2 regions of the Rhizobium sp. KNZ2-6A genome follow, and region 1 is predicted to be linked to the other one. Evidence: predicted binding sites of a transcription regulator. Region 1 holds the regulator's gene; the other holds the start of a gene.
The links. The regulator LexA, encoded in region 1, represses DNA repair genes until DNA is damaged. The targets are predictions, from matches to a motif close to TGTTCNNNNTGTGTTCNG.
Positions count from the first base shown of each region.

Region 2: a site for LexA is predicted at 2,562-2,579, ahead of ACPYOP_RS13685 (ATP-dependent helicase). Genes of this name have one in related genera too.

Region 1 covers NZ_JBNDIC010000052.1:2,364-6,390, reverse strand. The annotation lists gene kdsA (3-deoxy-8-phosphooctulonate synthase) at 1-219, opposite strand, end outside; gene ACPYOP_RS27010 (VOC family protein) at 216-1,103, opposite strand; gene lexA (transcriptional repressor LexA) at 1,527-2,249, shown strand; gene ACPYOP_RS27000 (ComEC/Rec2 family competence protein) at 2,230-4,027, opposite strand, start outside.
Region 2 covers NZ_JBNDIC010000016.1:81,056-85,082, forward strand. The annotation lists gene mmsB (3-hydroxyisobutyrate dehydrogenase) at 1-183, shown strand, start outside; gene ACPYOP_RS13685 (ATP-dependent helicase) at 423-2,492, opposite strand; gene ACPYOP_RS13690 (SMP-30/gluconolactonase/LRE family protein) at 2,760-3,635, shown strand; gene secD (protein translocase subunit SecD) at 3,748-4,027, opposite strand, start outside.

The DNA of each region.
Region 1 (4,027 bases):
GCCTGACAGAGAGGTCCGGTTCGCCTTGTCATAGGAGGATTTGTAGACAAGGCCGATGCCGAGCTTACCACAGAGCTCCTTCAGAACTCCGGCGACCATGAAAGCATGGTCGCGGCTCTCCATCTGGCAGGGGCCGGCAATCAGCGACAGCTTGGCGGTATTGGAAAAGAGGACCTTGGAGGCACCCTCGCCGACGGTGACTTCGGAATTCGTGCTCATGCTATCTCCTCGAAGGCGAATAATGCGCCCTGTCCGGGCGCCAGCCTTGCCAGTATACGATTGTTCTTACGCGTGTAGGTGACGCCGTTAGCAGTGAAATGCGACGATGTCACGGAAAGATCGCGCGTTTTGAAAAGGATTGCGCGTGCTCTCAGCCCGGGATCGCTGGTGTGAACAGGCAAATCGTAGAATGCTTCCATTCCTTCCGGCGTCAAAACTTCCACATCGACATTGGCTGCCTTGATCGTCAGGCCGAAGGAGTGTTCCGAGACCCGCGGGCCGCCAACGATCTCTTCGAAGAAGGTGCGATACGCCGCTGGTTTCAGCGCGGAAAGCGCCACCCGCGCGATGCCGGTCACGCCGTTTTCGTGACGCTCGAGCGCGCTGCGATCGGCCGGCAGCGGATTGATGCGCTGGCAGCAGAAGGCCAGGAAATCCGGCGCGCGCAGATCGGCCGCAAATGCGAGACGAAAACCGGCCGTGGTTTCCGTTCCATCCGGCATCTTCATCGGCCGGGAGAAATCCAGCATGCGCCCAGCCGAGATCGCGGCCGCATTGAAACGCTCGTCATCGCTAACGGCATCCTCCGTGCCGAAAACCAGGGCCGAAAATCCATCCTCGGCGACGCGGAAGCGATAGGCCTGGTCGCGCGCAACGAAGACATTGCCGTCGGCAATGCTCGTCTCGCATTGTTCCTGCGATGCTACGCCCAAAGGTTCGAGATAGGTCTTGTCGGCAAGGAAGACGCAGGCATTTTCCGTGCCGAAAGGATGGCGGGCATCCGGAGCCACCGTGAAGCCCAGCTTGCCCAGGCGCTCGCGCGCCAGAGCGATGTTGACGGTCGGCAGCACGAGATGATCAAGCGGATGCGGCGACAAAGTCATGGTCCTCCCTTGTTTGCCTGCGAGAGCAGATTTGCGCCCATACAATGCTCAATTCAAGACGAAAGCCAAGCTGTGAAGGCGCAAGAGAATGTGAGTCGGATGCACCCTGACAACGGGAACGCGCTGATTCTCAACTGTAGCCGGCTTAGGTGACAACCGTCGTCTTTATCCGCACTTGAAGTGAACAGGATAGAGGTGAAGCGTCCATAAAGCGAACAAAGCGGCATTTCTCATATTTATCGCTGAATTAGCGCGGATATAATTCCCGAGGAATTTCAAGCGATCCATTCGATGACGGCAATTATTTGATCGGCCCGGCGAAGCTTTACTGAAATTTAAGCACTTGCGGAACACATATGGAACATATAGTGTCCGTTCTGGATTTGTTTCACGACGATTTTCTTGATTTGGGGTTCCAAGACGATGTTGACTCGCAAGCAGCAGGAACTGCTTCTCTTCATTCACGAGCGGATGAAAGAGTCCGGTGTCCCGCCATCTTTCGACGAAATGAAGGACGCACTGGATCTGGCATCAAAATCCGGCATTCACCGTCTGATCACGGCGCTCGAGGAACGAGGCTTCATTCGCCGCTTGCCGAACAGGGCGCGAGCGCTCGAAGTCATCAAGCTGCCGGAGGCCTATAATTCGAGCCTGCAGCCGCGTCGTGGCTTTTCGCCGAGCGTTATCGAGGGCAGTCTCGGCAAATCTCAGCCGGTCGCGCCGCCCGCCCCGGCGAAAGTTGCCAACGACGACCAGAACAGTTCGGTATCGGTACCGGTCATGGGGCGCATCGCCGCCGGCGTTCCGATTTCCGCCATTCAGAACAATACGCATGACATTACCGTTCCCGCCGATATGCTCGGCTCCGGCGAGCATTATGCACTGGAGGTCAGGGGCGATTCGATGATCGACGCCGGAATTTTCGATGGCGACACGGTCATCATCCGCAATTCGACGACGGCCAATCCCGGCGATATCGTCGTTGCGCTCGTCGACGACGAAGAGGCGACGCTGAAGCGCTTCCGCCGCAAGGGCGCCTCCATCGCGCTGGAAGCCGCCAACCCAGCCTATGAAACCCGTATCTTCGGGCCGGATCGCGTCAAGGTCCAAGGGAAGCTCGTCGGCCTTATTCGGCGTTATCACTGACCGGTGATTTCAGCGTGATTGGCGTGGCGAACTTGTCTGCGCGCCAATCGTAAGTTCGATGCCGCGTCCATGGTCGCTGCGGGTTTTTGAATGCCGTCGAAACGGTTGGCGTATCTGCGCCGAGGGTCATTTCGAGAGAGCCAGTTCGCCGCAATGTTGCGCCGGTTATGAGCATTGCGCCGGAGCGGCAATGATCGAGCCGCAGCCGGATCGATGTGACGACGATTTGCGCGGTATCGCAAGCCGGCGGCAGATAGGCAGCATTTTCGATGGTGACCAACATGGCGCCATTATCGAGCATCGCCACGCACCACGCGCCCTTCTGACAGGCGAAACTTCCTTGCATCGTCCGATCCAGCGCCTCTTCCATTGCCTTGCGGACCGCTTTCTGTTCTTCGCTGCTTAATCGCCTACGGCGATCGGTCGTCTTGTTGATCTGCGGAAGCCGGCTGTCACTGGGGAGAATAATGGGAGGCTGGTGTTCGGTTGCGACCAGCGCCTTCTGCCATTGTTCGAAAATGAAGGCCTGCGGCCTTTCGCGATTTGTGGCGAGTATATCGTCCTGCCGCAGCGCAACCAGAACACCGTCCTCGGAAATCATCAGATCCGGCTTCGGCACGGCGGAGCCGAATGCAGCCACGCCAGTGGATGAAAGCAGCAACAGCAGGCCCAGATGGCGAAGCCGGCTCCGCAACATGGTCATGATCAGGAAGCCGGCAATGAAGGTCGGCATCAACCAGCCGGGTTGGCGGCCGAAGGTGATGTCGCCTCCCCAACCAGCCACGGTTTTGGCGATCAGGATGACGAGCTCCAGTCCCTCGCCGGTGACTTTCCAGAGTGGCCCGTCCAGGCCGAAGGGCATGAGCAGCATTGCCGCCATGCCGAACGGCATGACAATGAAAGAGACCACCGGCATGGCCGCGAGGTTGGCGGCAAGCCCATATGTCGCCAGCCGGTGAAAATGCTCGATCGAGAAGATGGCCGTCGATGCGCCACCGATGAACGAGGTCGACAGCACGCCACCGAAGAAGCGCGAGACGAAGAGCAGCGGGCTCAACAGACGGACACGCGAGAGGATGTTTTCGCGAGGCCGTCGTCGTTTCCATAGCGAATAGCCCGAGACCAGCGCCAGCGTCGCGGCATAGGACATCTGAAAGCTTGGGCCCAGCACCTGCGACGGCGACAGAATGAGGATGACGATGGCAGATAGCGCGACATTGCGAAGGCTGAGCGACGGCCGATCGAAAAGCACGGCCACCAGCATGATCGCCATCATGATGAAAGCGCGCTCAGCGGATACGCCAAAACCCGAAATGAGGTAGTAGGCCGTCACCGTCAAAAGCGCGCCGAAGGCGGCGAATTTCTTGGTCGGCCATGCCTGCGCAACTCCCGGAAACAAGCTGAACAGATAGCGCAGGCCGACATAGAAGATGCCGGCCGACAGCGCCATGTTCAGGCCTGAAATTGCAATGATGTGAGTGAGACCGGCAATTCGCAGCGACTCGGTCGTATCCTTGGAGATCGCACGTCTCTCATCGGTGACGAGCGCCGCGGCAAAGGCGCCCGTATCTCCCGGCAAGGTTTCCCTGATCCTGTCGCCAATGCCGTTGCGCAGGCCGGCAAGCCAGATATCAGCCTTGTCCAACAGCGAATTTGCACTATCACCGGATGGAGATAGCAAGTCTGGGCTGCCATAAGCGAAACCATTCGCACCGATGCCATTGAAATAGGAGCTGAAGGCGAAATCGTTGAGGCCAGGTAGAGCCGGCCCGGACGGC
Region 2 (4,027 bases), on a different contig from region 1:
CCCGGCTTTGCGGCAGCGCTAATGCTCAAGGATCTGCGCCTCTCGCAGGAAGCGGCTCTATCGAGCGGCGCGTCCACGCCGTTGGGGGCGGAGGCGGCGCAGCTTTACGCGCTCTTCGAAAAGCTCGGCAATGGCGGGCGTGATTTTTCCGCGATCATCGAGATGTTTCGCGAGGCGGGTTGAAGGTTACTCAGGAAGATCGAGTGAGTTGAAAGCTCCGATGCCCCTCACCCCGGCCTTCTCCCCGCATGCAGGGAGAGGGGGAGTTGTGCCCTACACAGCTTTCAGTTGCTGAGGAGCCGGCGTTTTTACACGGTCGTTCCCTTTCCCCGTTCACGGGGAGAGGGTTAGGCTGAGGGGGCCAGGCAGGTCGGCACGGCATCGGCGAGCAAGCCTGACCTGCCGATCTCAATCGCTATGACTCACCGCCACATACCCCGCATCCGCGCCCCGACATCAACGCGTACCTCTCGCGCCCGAATGGCGGCTGCGCTTTCGGCCCGCGCTTGCGGCCAGCCGCAGACCTCAAAGAACTGCAGCAATGTCGCCGGGATGAAGCGGGTGCGCGAGGCGAAGACATGCTTGTCGCCCTGCGCATGCTGGCCATGCACGAAGAACCGTTGCGGAATGACGAGATCGAGATTGTCCTTAGCCCGGGTCATGGCGACATAGAGCAGCCGCCGCTCTTCCTCAATCTCGGCGGAGGATCCGACGGCGAGATCGGCGGGGATGCAGCCGTCGACGGCGTTGAGGATGAAGACCTTCGTCCATTCCTGGCCCTTGGCGGAATGGATGGTCGAAAGGATCAGATAATCTTCGTCGAGCAGCGGCACGCCGGCCTGATCGCTGGTGGCGTCAGGCGGATCGAGCGTCAATTCGGTGAGGAAGCGCTCGCGCGAGCCGTAGCCCGCGGCAATCTGTTCGAGCTGGACGAGATCCGCCTGGCGCGTCGCGGCATCCTCATGCACGCGTTCCAGATGCGGCTCATACCATTGGCGAACCAGGCCGATTTCCGCCGGCCAGCCGGCATTGCCGCTTTTGACCTCGCGCATGGTCTCGACGAAGGCGGTCCAGTCGTCTCCGGTGCGGGGCGGCGGCGGCAGCTCCGTCAGCGCCGTGATCGGGCTTGCCTCTTCGCCGATCTGGTCGAGCACGCGCTGCGCCGTGGATGGGCCAACGCCGGGCAGGAGCTGCATCAGGCGAAAGCCGGCCACGCGGTCGCGCGGGTTCTGGGCAAAGCGCAGCGCCGCCAGCATGTCCTTAACATGGGCGCTGTCGAGAAATTTCAGCCCGCCGAATTTGACGAAGGGAATGTTGCGCCGGGTGAGCTCCACTTCGAGCGGGCCGCTATGGCTCGAAGTGCGGAAAAGCACAGCCTGCTGCTTGAGCCTTGCACCGCCCTCGCGATTTTCCAGCACCTGATCGGCGATGTAGCGCGCCTGATCGGCCTCGTCGCGCACCGTTACCAGCCGCGGCCGCTCCATGCTCTGCCGCTCGGTGCGCAGGTTCTTGGTGAAGCGCTCGGAGGCAAGATCGATCACGGCATTGGCGGCGGCCAGGATCGGCTGTGTCGAGCGATAGTTGCGGTCGAGCGTGACGATATCAGCCGATGGCGTGAAAGCCTTGGGGAAATCGAGAATGTTGCGCACGGTCGCGGCGCGGAAGGAATAGATCGACTGGGCGTCGTCGCCGACGACGGTCAATCCGCGGCCATCCGGCTTCAGCGCCAGCAGGATGGAGGACTGCAGCCGGTTGGTGTCCTGATATTCATCGACAAGCACATGATCGAAACGGCTGCCGATATCCTCGGCGATCAGCGGCTCCTGCAGCATATGCGCCCAATAGAGCAACAGGTCGTCGTAATCGAGTACGTTCTGCACCTGCTTTGCCTCGACATAACAGGCGAAAAGATCGCGCAGCTGCTGCTCCCACATGGCGCACCAGGGAAAGAAGTCGCGCAGCACGCCATCGAGCGGCGCTTCCGCATTGACGGAGCGTGAATAGATGGCAAGGCAGGTCGCCTTGGTCGGGAAGCGGTTTTCCGTCTTGGAGAAGCCGAGGTCGTGTCGCGCGAGGTTCATGAGGTCGGCGCTGTCTTCCCGGTCGTGGATCGTGAAGGCCGGATCGATGCCGATCTGCTCGGCATAATCCCGCAACAGGCGCGCGCCGATGCCATGGAAAGTGCCGCTCCAGGCAAGCGCATCGGCGGTGATGCCTGCATTGGCACCCAGCACCTCGCGGCAGATCCGCTCGACGCGGCGGCCCATCTCGGCGGCGGCGCGGCGCGAAAAGGTCATCAGCAGGATGCGGCGCGGATCGGCACCCCTAACGATCAGATGCGCCACACGATGGGCAAGCGTATTCGTCTTGCCGGAACCGGCACCGGCGATGACGAGCAGCGGTCCGGCGACATGGCCGGTATCCGCAGTCGTGCCGTGTTCCACCGCCAGGCGCTGCTCCGGGTTCAATTTTTCCAGATAGGCGGCAGTCATCAATTCTCCTGGATGGGCGAGGAAGCCGGGCGCGACCCGCGACGAATCGCAGGCGTGAAAATATCTGAGTGTTCTATGGATGTTCCGAATCGGCAGGACCTGTCAAGTTTGAGGAAATTCCCTCGCCGATGCGAAGTTTTGCGCAAGAATTTCATTCGGATTTGGTGGAGGTGGCTCGAAAAGAACTTTGTTCGTTCTTATGTATCATTATGGCGCGGCACTTTTGAGTATGGGTTTTTGCAGGGCGTTGAGTGAAGGTTTCCGAATATGAACGAAACGATCGCCACTGGGCTGCGCCTGCCTGGCGGACTGGTGGCTCTGCCGGACGGGCGCATTGCGCTTGTTGAGACGGACCCAAGTCGCCGTTACCTGAAGCTTTTCGATACGAGCGGCGCCTATGAGGAGCTGTGTCGGATCGGCGGCAGCCCGACCGGAATCGCGATTGATGGAGACGGTTGCTTCTGGGTGGCAGGCGGCCCGGAGAATTCGCTCATCAGGCTCTCGCCGCAGGGGCGGATCCGCCAGGTAATAGAGGGGAGCGCCGACGGCCTGTTTCTTCATCCGAACGCGCTCGCTTTCGGGCCTGACGGTCTGCTCTACATGACCGATTCCGGCATCCGCCTCACCGATCTGCTGGAAAGAGGGCATATCCATCCAGATTTTTTCAAGGCTGCCTATAACGGCTGCGTCTATCAGATCGATCCCGCCGAAGGCCGGGTGATCCGCGTCCTGGCCGCCGGCCTGCTGCTTGCCAGCGGCATCGCCTTCGGGCCCGACGGGCTGCTTTACTACAGCGAGACGCTGACCGGAAAAATCCATCGGCAGATCGTCGGCGGGCGGCAGGAAATGTTCGCACAGTCGATGAGGTCGCCCGCGGTCAACGTGCTGCGCGGGCCATCGGGCCTGGCCTTCGATCGCAGCGGCACGCTTTATTGCGCCATGTCCGGCCTTGGCGAAATTTGTCTGATCGATACCGAGGGTATGATGGCCGGCCATATCCGAACCAATGGCGCGCGACCGGGCGGCATCGCCTTCACCGTCGATGGCAAGCACCTACTCGTCAGCGAACAGGAGAATGGTGTCATAGAGAAGATAACGGCGCCTCGTCCGGGCCTGCCGTTGGGTAAACCGTCCATTTCCTAAAGCGCTTTACGATTTTCGGCCAGCGCTCGCATGCATTTTGCTGGGCATGCTTTCATCCGGCTGACGGACATGCCCGAAGCCCGGGCATGTCCCTTTCTCATATATTCGCTGCTTATTCGGCCGCTGGGATCTGCTTGTCCTTGTCGGCCTTGCCGTCCGCCGGCTTGGCGTCGTTGGCGACGACCTTGGCATGGCGGCGGCGCCAGTCGCCGAGGAAGAGCAGGATCGGCGCGGCGATGAAGACCGACGAGGCGCCAGCGACGAGGATACCGAACACCATCGGGATCGCGAAGCTGGAGACGGCGCTGCCGCCCCAGATCGCCATCGGCACCAGCGCCAGGAAGGCGGTGGCGTTGGTATAGAGGCTTCGCGCCAGGGTCTCGTTGATCGAC